2 regions of the Citrobacter farmeri genome follow, and region 2 is predicted to be linked to the other one. Evidence: predicted binding sites of a transcription regulator. Region 2 holds the regulator's gene; the other holds the start of a gene.

Region 1 (4,134 bases), 1.1 Mb from region 2:
AGGAAATCGAGATACTGCTGATCCACATCCTTCGTGACGTATACGCCGTTAAACACGGAACATTCAAACTGCTGAATATCCGGGTTCTCGGCACGCACGGCGTCAATTAGATCGTTAAGATCCTGAAAGATAAGACCGTCTGCACCGATGATCTGGCGAATCTCATCTACTTCGCGACCATGTGCAATCAGCTCGTTTGCGGTAGGCATGTCGATACCGTACACGTTCGGGAAACGAATTTCTGGTGCGGCGGAAGCCAGATACACTTTCTTCGCCCCCGCCTCACGCGCCATCTCAATAATCTGCTCTGAGGTGGTGCCGCGCACGATGGAGTCATCCACCAGCAGGACGTTTTTATCACGGAACTCCGCACGGTTAGCGTTCAGTTTGCGGCGTACAGACTTACGGCGTAACTGTTGTCCCGGCATGATAAAGGTACGACCGACATAGCGGTTTTTCACAAATCCCTGACGGTACGGCTTGCCGAGAATACGCGCAATTTCCAGCGCGATATCGCAGGAGGTTTCTGGAATCGGAATGACCACATCGATATCCAGATCTTCCCATTCGCGGGCAATCTTTTCGCCAAGCTTTGTCCCCATATTCACACGGGCGCTGTAGACGGAAATCTTGTCGATGAAGGAGTCCGGACGCGCGAAGTAAACATATTCGAACAGACACGGATTGCTGACCGGGTTTTCAGCACACTGACGGGTGAACAGTTGCCCTTTCTCAGTGATATAGACCGCTTCACCCGACGCAACATCACGCAGAAATTCAAAGCCCAGGGTATCCAGCGCGACGCTCTCAGACGCCACCATATACTCGGTGCGACCATCACCGATATCGCGTTTACCCAACACCAGCGGACGGATACCGTTCGGGTCGCGAAAGGCCACCATCCCGTGACCGATAATCATCGCCACGCAGGCATACGCGCCGCGGATCTGGCGATTAGTCGCGGCAATCGCAGCAAAAATATTGTCTGCTTCCAGCGGATAGTGGCGGAAGTTATCCAGTTCGCTGGCGAAGATATTGAGCAGAATCTCAGAATCTGAGGTGGTATTGATATGGCGGCGCTTCTCTTCAAACAGCTTTTTACGCAGTTCGTGGGCATTGGTCAGATTGCCATTGTGGGCAAGCGTGATGCCGTACGGAGAGTTGACGTAGAAAGGTTGAGCTTCAGAGGCGCTGGAGCTACCAGCCGTTGGGTAACGCACATGACCGATGCCCATGTTGCCCTGCATACGCTGCATGTGACGAGCTTCAAATACATCACTCACCAGGCCGTTTGCTTTACGCAAACGGAAGCAGTTATTTGCATCGATGGTGATAATGCCAGCGGCATCCTGACCACGATGCTGGAGCACTGTTAAGGCGTCATAAATCGACTGGTTAACCGGCATAACACCGGCGATACCGACAATACCGCACATACGTCTTTTTCCTCGTTAAGCTACAACCCAACGCTTATGCTCTGGGCAAGAAACTTGACGAGCTTTGCAGATAGTCAAAGAACCATCTGATGATGAAACTGAACTCCGGGATCAGTTGTGACTTACTCCAGTCTTCGCTTTTCGACAGGCCGGTAAAGGTGTCGAGAAAGAACAGAATGGCAGCAACAATCAACACACCACGCAGAGCCCCGAAACAGACTCCCAGAACCCGGTCGGTACCTGACAGACCGGTTTTCTCAACCAGTTGCCCTACCACGTAGTTCACAATGGCGCCGACGATCAGCGTCGCGATAAACAGCACCGCGATGGCAATCCCGTTTCGAACCAGTTCGTCTTCAAAGCCCGAAAACCAGACAGACAGGTAAGTGTAGTAATGGCTGGCGACAAAGAAAGCACAACCCCATGTCACCAACGATAACGCTTCACGAACAAAGCCACGGATCAGGCTAACCAGACAGGAAAACCCAATCACCGCGATAATGGCGTAATCAATCCAGACCATATGTGTCCCACGATTTTACGCCCTGTCGTCCTGTTCGGGGCGCATTCTAACAGAAAAAGAAAACGTTTGCGTAGGGATTTCCTTCCCGCGCGTAAATAAAAATGGCGCTGAAAAAATATTCAACGCCATCAGACTTTTTGCCTCTTCGGGCATTGCCGGACGCGGTGGCATCACCCTGTCCGGCGGATAAAACCGTGACTCAATTCGGGTTGTAGCCCATCACCACACCGCTTAATCCGGAGATTTGCTGTAACTCGCCGAGCGAACCTTTCAGCTTGTCGCGCGATGCATCCGGCCCCACGAGAATACGGGTTATTTTACCCTGTACTGGCGTTGACGGAGAAGTATATACCCGGAAACCCGCACTACGAAGTTTACCCACGATCTCATTGACCTTATCGGCATTTTTCAGCGCGCCGAGCTGTACAACGTAGGCTTTGCCCGTCGGCGCCGGTTTCTCTTCCGTCGCTGGTTTTGGCGCAGGAGCCGGTTCGGGCGTAGCCTCCACAGGCGGCTGCGGCTTCGGTTGTGGCTTCGGTTTTTCAACCGGTTTAGGTTTGGGTTGCTCTACGGGCGCTGGCGTCGGTTCAAGCTCAGGGTTGTTGGCTGACGCATAGCGTGAAGGATCCAGCGACGGAGCCGCCGCATCGCCTGCACGCACCTCTTCCGCCGCCCCTTCTGGCGGTTGAGTGGGTAATGCCTGTGTTGCCGCGGGCATCATATCCGGTTCGTCGCGATCGCCTGGTTTCGGAACCAGCGGGATCGCTGCGAATTCATCCTGATAATGTTTTTTCTGCCCGTCGAGCAGCCCGGGCAGCACAATCACGCCCAGCGCAACCAGCACAATCGTGCCGACTAAACGATTCTGAAACTTACTCGCCACCGATTCTCCCCGCGTCCATCACTTCCATGACATGTGCAACCGTGTGAAACGAGCCACACACCAGTACGGTATCTTCTGGTCTCGCGTCTGCCAGAGCAGCGTGCCATGCCAGCGCGACACTGTCATAGACACTGCCTTTACCGAGATGTTCCAGCAGCTGCTCTGCCGTCGCCCCTCGAGGGCCTTCCAGCGGAGCACAATACCAGTCGTCAACCACGCTTTTCAACCAGGCCAACGTCCCTGCGATATCCTTATCATGTAGCATACCGATAACGGCAAGAACGCGCCCCCTTTTCGGCAACATTTTCAGCCGTCCGGTCAGATATTCCGCCGCATGGGGATTATGCGCGACATCGAGGATGACGCGCGGCGACTCGCTCACAATCTGGAAACGTCCCGGTAAAATCGCCTGGGCAATGCCGTCGCGGATCGCCTGCTCGCTGACGTTCAGACCACTGGCGCGCAGTGCCGCCAGCGCGGTCGCCGCATTGGGCTGTGGCACCTGAGGTAGCGGTAAATCGGCCAGCGTGCCATGGCCGTCGCGGAAGGACCACCCCGTCTCCGTTACCGTAAACTGCCAGTCTTCGCCACGGCGCTGTAACCGCGCACCTTTCTCCTGCGCCACATCGGCAATGGTAGAGGGCATTTCCGGTTCGCCGACAATCGCCGGCTTATCCGCACGGAAGATGCCGGCCTTTTCGCGACCAATGCTTTCACGATCGGGACCCAGCCAGTCGGTATGATCCAGCGCAATGCTGGTGACCACGGCAACATCGGCATCGACAATGTTCGTCGCGTCCAGTCGTCCACCCAACCCGACCTCCAGAATCACCACATCCAGTTGCGCCTGCTTAAACAGCCACAGCGCAGACAGCGTGCCGTATTCAAAATAGGTCAGCGAGATATCCCCACGTGCCGCTTCGATCTCCGCGAAGGATTCGGTGTGGGCCGCTTCGGGCAATTCTTTGCCCTGCACGCGCACACGTTCAGTGTAGCGCACCAGATGCGGTGAACTGTATACCCCGACTTTGTATCCCGCCGCCGTCAGTATGGATTCCAGCGTCCGGCAGGTGGTGCCTTTGCCATTGGTGCCGGCCACGGTGAAGACAAACGGCGCAGGCTTCAGCACACGCAGTCGCGCAGCCACCTGGCTTACGCGTTCCAGGCCCAGATCGATCGTTTTTGCGTGGAGGTTTTCCAGATAAGAAAGCCACGAGGCCAGGGGCGACGCGGCTTTAGGAATGCGTTTGTTATTCATGATGCCCGTAAATTCGTTACGTTGAGAAAGCAAA
Region 2 (4,134 bases):
CGAAGGATAGTAATCGGTGACCAGCGCCTGCCAGATGACTGTCGCCGCACAGACACCCACTGCCTGAATAAAGCGCAGAACCAACAATCCCGTCGCGCTTTCGACCCACAGCATACCCAGGCTACCGAGGGCGAAGATGGACAGACCCAGTAGCAGGATCGGTTTACGGCCATAGCGGTCCGAGAGCGGTCCCCACAGCAGTTGCGCGACGGCAAAGCCCGCTAAAAAAAGACTCAGGCTGGCGCTGACGGCAGATGCCGGTGTTTGCAGGTCAGATTGAATGGCGGCAAAAGCGGGCAAATACATGTCGGTTGCCAGAAAACCCAACACGCTGAGTCCTGCCAGCCAGACTAAAAACCCTTTTCCTGGTTGCATAGTTGTTCTCTAATTTTAATGAATGACACTGGCGCAGAGTGTAGGGAGTGAATTTCGGCTTGTGAAACGGTAATATTTGTTTATTGCATTCAAAAATTTTGTAGGCAGATTATGTGGTCAGAATATGCGCTGGAAGTGGTTGATGCCGTAGCGCGCAACGGTAGTTTCAGTTCCGCCGCTCAGGAGTTGCACCGGGTGCCCTCGGCGGTCAGCTATACGGTCCGCCAACTGGAAGAGTGGCTGGCGGTTCCGCTCTTTGAACGTCGTCACCGCGATGTCGTGCTGACCCCGGCGGGAGCCTGGTTTTTGAAAGAAGGTCGCTCTGTCATCAAAAAAATGCAGATCACGCGCCAGCAGTGTCAGCAGATCGCCAACGGCTGGCGCGGACAACTTCCCATCGCAGTGGACAATATCGTGCGCCCGGAGCGTACGCGACAGCTGATTGTCGATTTTTACCGCCACTTTGATGACGTGGAGTTGCTGGTCTTTCAGGAGGTGTTCAACGGCGTCTGGGACGCGCTGTCAGATGGCAGGGTTGAACTCGCTATCGGCGCAACCCAGGCGATCCCGGTCGGAGGACGATACACCTTCCGCGATATGGGCAAGCTGAGCTGGTGTTGTGTCGTTGCCAGCACACATCCGCTGGCCGCCATGAGCGGGCCTCTCAGTGATGACACGTTGCGCAACTGGCCGTCACTGGTACTGGAAGATACCTCCCGCACGCTGCCGAAACGCGTGACCTGGTTGCTGGACAACCAGAAGCGGGTGGTGGTTCCGGACTGGGATTCCTCCGCGACCTGTATCAGCGCCGGGCTTTGTGTCGGTATGGTGCCGACGCATTTTGCCAAGCCGTATCTCAATAAGAGACAGTGGGTGGCATTGAACCTGGAGAACCCTTTCCCGGATGCGGGGTGTTGCCTGACCTGGCAGCAGAATGATATGTCACCCGCGCTAATCTGGCTGCTTGACTATCTGGGAGACAGCGAAACGCTGAACAAAGAGTGGTTGCGGGAGCCTGACGAGACTCCCGCAGAAGACGTTTAGCGACGGTAGTCGCGGAAAGGACCATCCGCAACGGAGCGACGCTCCACCAGGCGCGGGTGGACCTCAATGGACTGCGACTCTTCGCGCTTATTGACGATACGGTCCAGCAGCATGTTAAAGGCTGTCTCACCCAGGGAATCTTTAGGCTGGTGGATGGTGGTCAATGCTGGCGTAAAGAAGCGGGCGTTGCGCACATTGTCATAGCCGATCAGCGATACGTCCTGCGGTACGCGAAGGCCCATCTCATCGGCGGCACAAAGGGCACCCATTGCCATAATATCGCCGCCACAGAAGACCGCCGTTGGGCGATGCGCTTGCGACAAAATTTGCTGCATGGCGCGGTAGCCGGATTCAGGCTCGAAGTCGCCCTGTACAATCCAGTTCTCTGGCACTTTAATCAGCGCTTCATCCATCGCTTTCATAAAACCGGCCAGACGGCCAGCGCCCGTATTGCGTTCCATCAGCCCCGGAATCACACCAATTTCACGGTGTCCGCGTTCGACCAGGTAGCGGCCAGCCATATAACCGCCTTCAAAGGCGTTATCAATTACGGTATCGGTGAAGTCGGCTTTGGCTTCGCCCCAGTCCATAACCACCATCGGGATATGACGATACTCTTCCAGCATCGAAAGCAGGGGATCGGGATATTCGGAACACATCACCAGCAGACCATCAACGCGTTTTTGCGCCATCATGGACAGATAGGCACGCTGTTTTTCCAGATTGTTCCAGACGTTACCAAGGATCAGGGTATAGCCCTTCTGGAAGCAGTTCTTCTCAACCGCTTCAATAATTTCGGCAAAGTAGGGGGCTTCGCTGCTGGTCGCCAGCAAACCGATAGACTTGGTATGGTTTACCTTCAGGCTACGGGCAACAGCGCTGGGGGAATAGTGCAATTCTTTGATTGCCGCCCACACTGCATTGCGTGTTTCTTCAGCGACGAAACGCGTTTTGTTAATTACGTGTGATACGGTTGTAGTGGAAACGTTTGCGCGTTTCGCTACATCTTTAATTGTTGCCATTAAATCTCACTCCAGACCCAACCTGAACATTAAAATACGCAAGTAAACGTTTGCCTTTACTCATCCTGTGCGCAACATCGTGGGTGCGGCATGACGGGAAAACGCCACAGAGCGTCAGGAAGGGGTCAATGGCCGGTACGCTAATCAAGTAAGCGTCGAATTTTGGCTGATCTTAACGAAAAGGGGAAGTATTAAAAGCACATATCACTCTAAATCGTGGGAGATTTTTGCACTCAAGTGTGCAAAAATGCGCTATATCACTTTTTGTGTGGGAATAAAAAGGAGAAAAGTTGATGAGCACCGATCTGAAATTTTCATTAGTGACCACGTTTATTGTTCTGGCTTTAATCGTTGCTGGCGGTCTGACAGCGGCAATGCATTGATTTCCCCTCGGGGGAGTGTCTGCTCCCTCGAACCTCCTGCCATATTGTTATTGAATCTGCAAAAGTCTTTTGTATTTTTGTTAACTTCTCTTTTTTTGTGATTGATGTCATGCTTTTGACTCTTAGTTAAGCATCGCGATCCGTCGCGAAGAGCCGGAGTCATCACTGCATGAAAATTAATTATCCGTTACTGGCGCTGGCTATCGGCGCATTCGGCATCGGCACGACCGAATTCTCGCCGATGGGGCTATTACCCGTCATCGCGCGTGGTGTCGATGTGTCTATTCCTGCGGCTGGTATGCTGATTAGCGCCTATGCGGTCGGCGTGATGGTCGGCGCACCGCTGATGACGCTGCTGCTGTCACATCGCGGGCGACGTAATGCGCTGATTTTTCTGATGGCTATCTTTACGCTTGGTAACGTGCTCTCGGCGATTTCTCCGGATTACACCACACTGATGCTGTCACGCATTTTAACCAGCCTTAACCACGGCGCGTTCTTCGGCCTGGGTTCCGTTGTGGCAGCCAGCGTGGTGCCGAAGCACAAACAGGCCAGCGCCGTTGCCACGATGTTTATGGGGCTGACCATCGCCAACATCGGCGGCGTTCCGGCGGCGACCTGGCTGGGTGAAACCATCGGCTGGCGAATGTCGTTCATGGCAACCGCGGGTCTGGGCGTGATTTCAATGCTGAGTCTCTTTTTCTCGTTGCCGAAAGGCGGTGCCGGGGCGCGACCGGAAGTGAAAAAAGAGCTCGCGGTGTTAATGCGTCCTCAGGTGCTTTCTGCGCTGCTGACCACCGTGTTGGGGGCGGGCGCAATGTTTACGCTGTATACCTATATTTCACCCGTCCTGCAAAGCATCACCCATGCCACTCCGGCCTTTGTTACCGGGATGCTGGTTCTGATCGGCGTGGGCTTTTCCATTGGTAACTACCTCGGTGGCAAACTGGCCGATCGCTCGGTTAACGGTACGCTGAAGGGCTTTTTGCTGCTGCTGATGATGATTATGTTGGCCATCCCCTTGTTGGCACAAAATGAACTGGGGGCGGCGATCGGTATGGTGGTATGGGGGGCGGCGACTTTTGCGGTAGTGCCTCCGCTGCAAATGCGCGTCATGCGTGTGGCTCATGAAGCGCCTGGCCTCTCATCTTCTGTGAACATTGGTGCGTTTAACCTTGGGAATGCGCTGGGCGCCGCCGCCGGTGGGGCCGTCATTTCAGGCGGGTTAGGCTACAGTTTTGTTCCGGTCATGGGGGCGATAGTGGCAGGTATGGCGCTGTTGCTGGTGTTTGTCTCGGCGAGAAAGCAGC

The links. The regulator PurR, encoded in region 2, represses purine synthesis genes. The targets are predictions, from matches to a motif close to CANGCAAACGTTTGCNTG.
Region 1: the regulator PurR is predicted to act here: its motif matches at 2,015-2,032, upstream of cvpA (colicin V production protein).

Annotation. Positions count from the first base shown of each region.
Region 1 covers NZ_CP077291.1:1,432,222-1,436,355, reverse strand. Annotated here, with positions in the region: gene purF (amidophosphoribosyltransferase) at 1-1,436, opposite strand, end outside; gene cvpA (colicin V production protein) at 1,471-1,959, opposite strand; gene dedD (cell division protein DedD) at 2,159-2,842, opposite strand; gene folC (bifunctional tetrahydrofolate synthase/dihydrofolate synthase) at 2,832-4,100, opposite strand.
Region 2 covers NZ_CP077291.1:2,495,111-2,499,244, reverse strand. Annotated here, with positions in the region: gene punC (purine nucleoside transporter PunC) at 1-375, opposite strand, end outside; gene punR (DNA-binding transcriptional activator PunR) at 487-1,419, shown strand; gene purR (HTH-type transcriptional repressor PurR) at 1,416-2,441, opposite strand; gene cydH (cytochrome bd-I oxidase subunit CydH) at 2,735-2,824, shown strand; gene I6L53_RS11700 (MFS transporter) at 2,994-4,134, shown strand, end outside.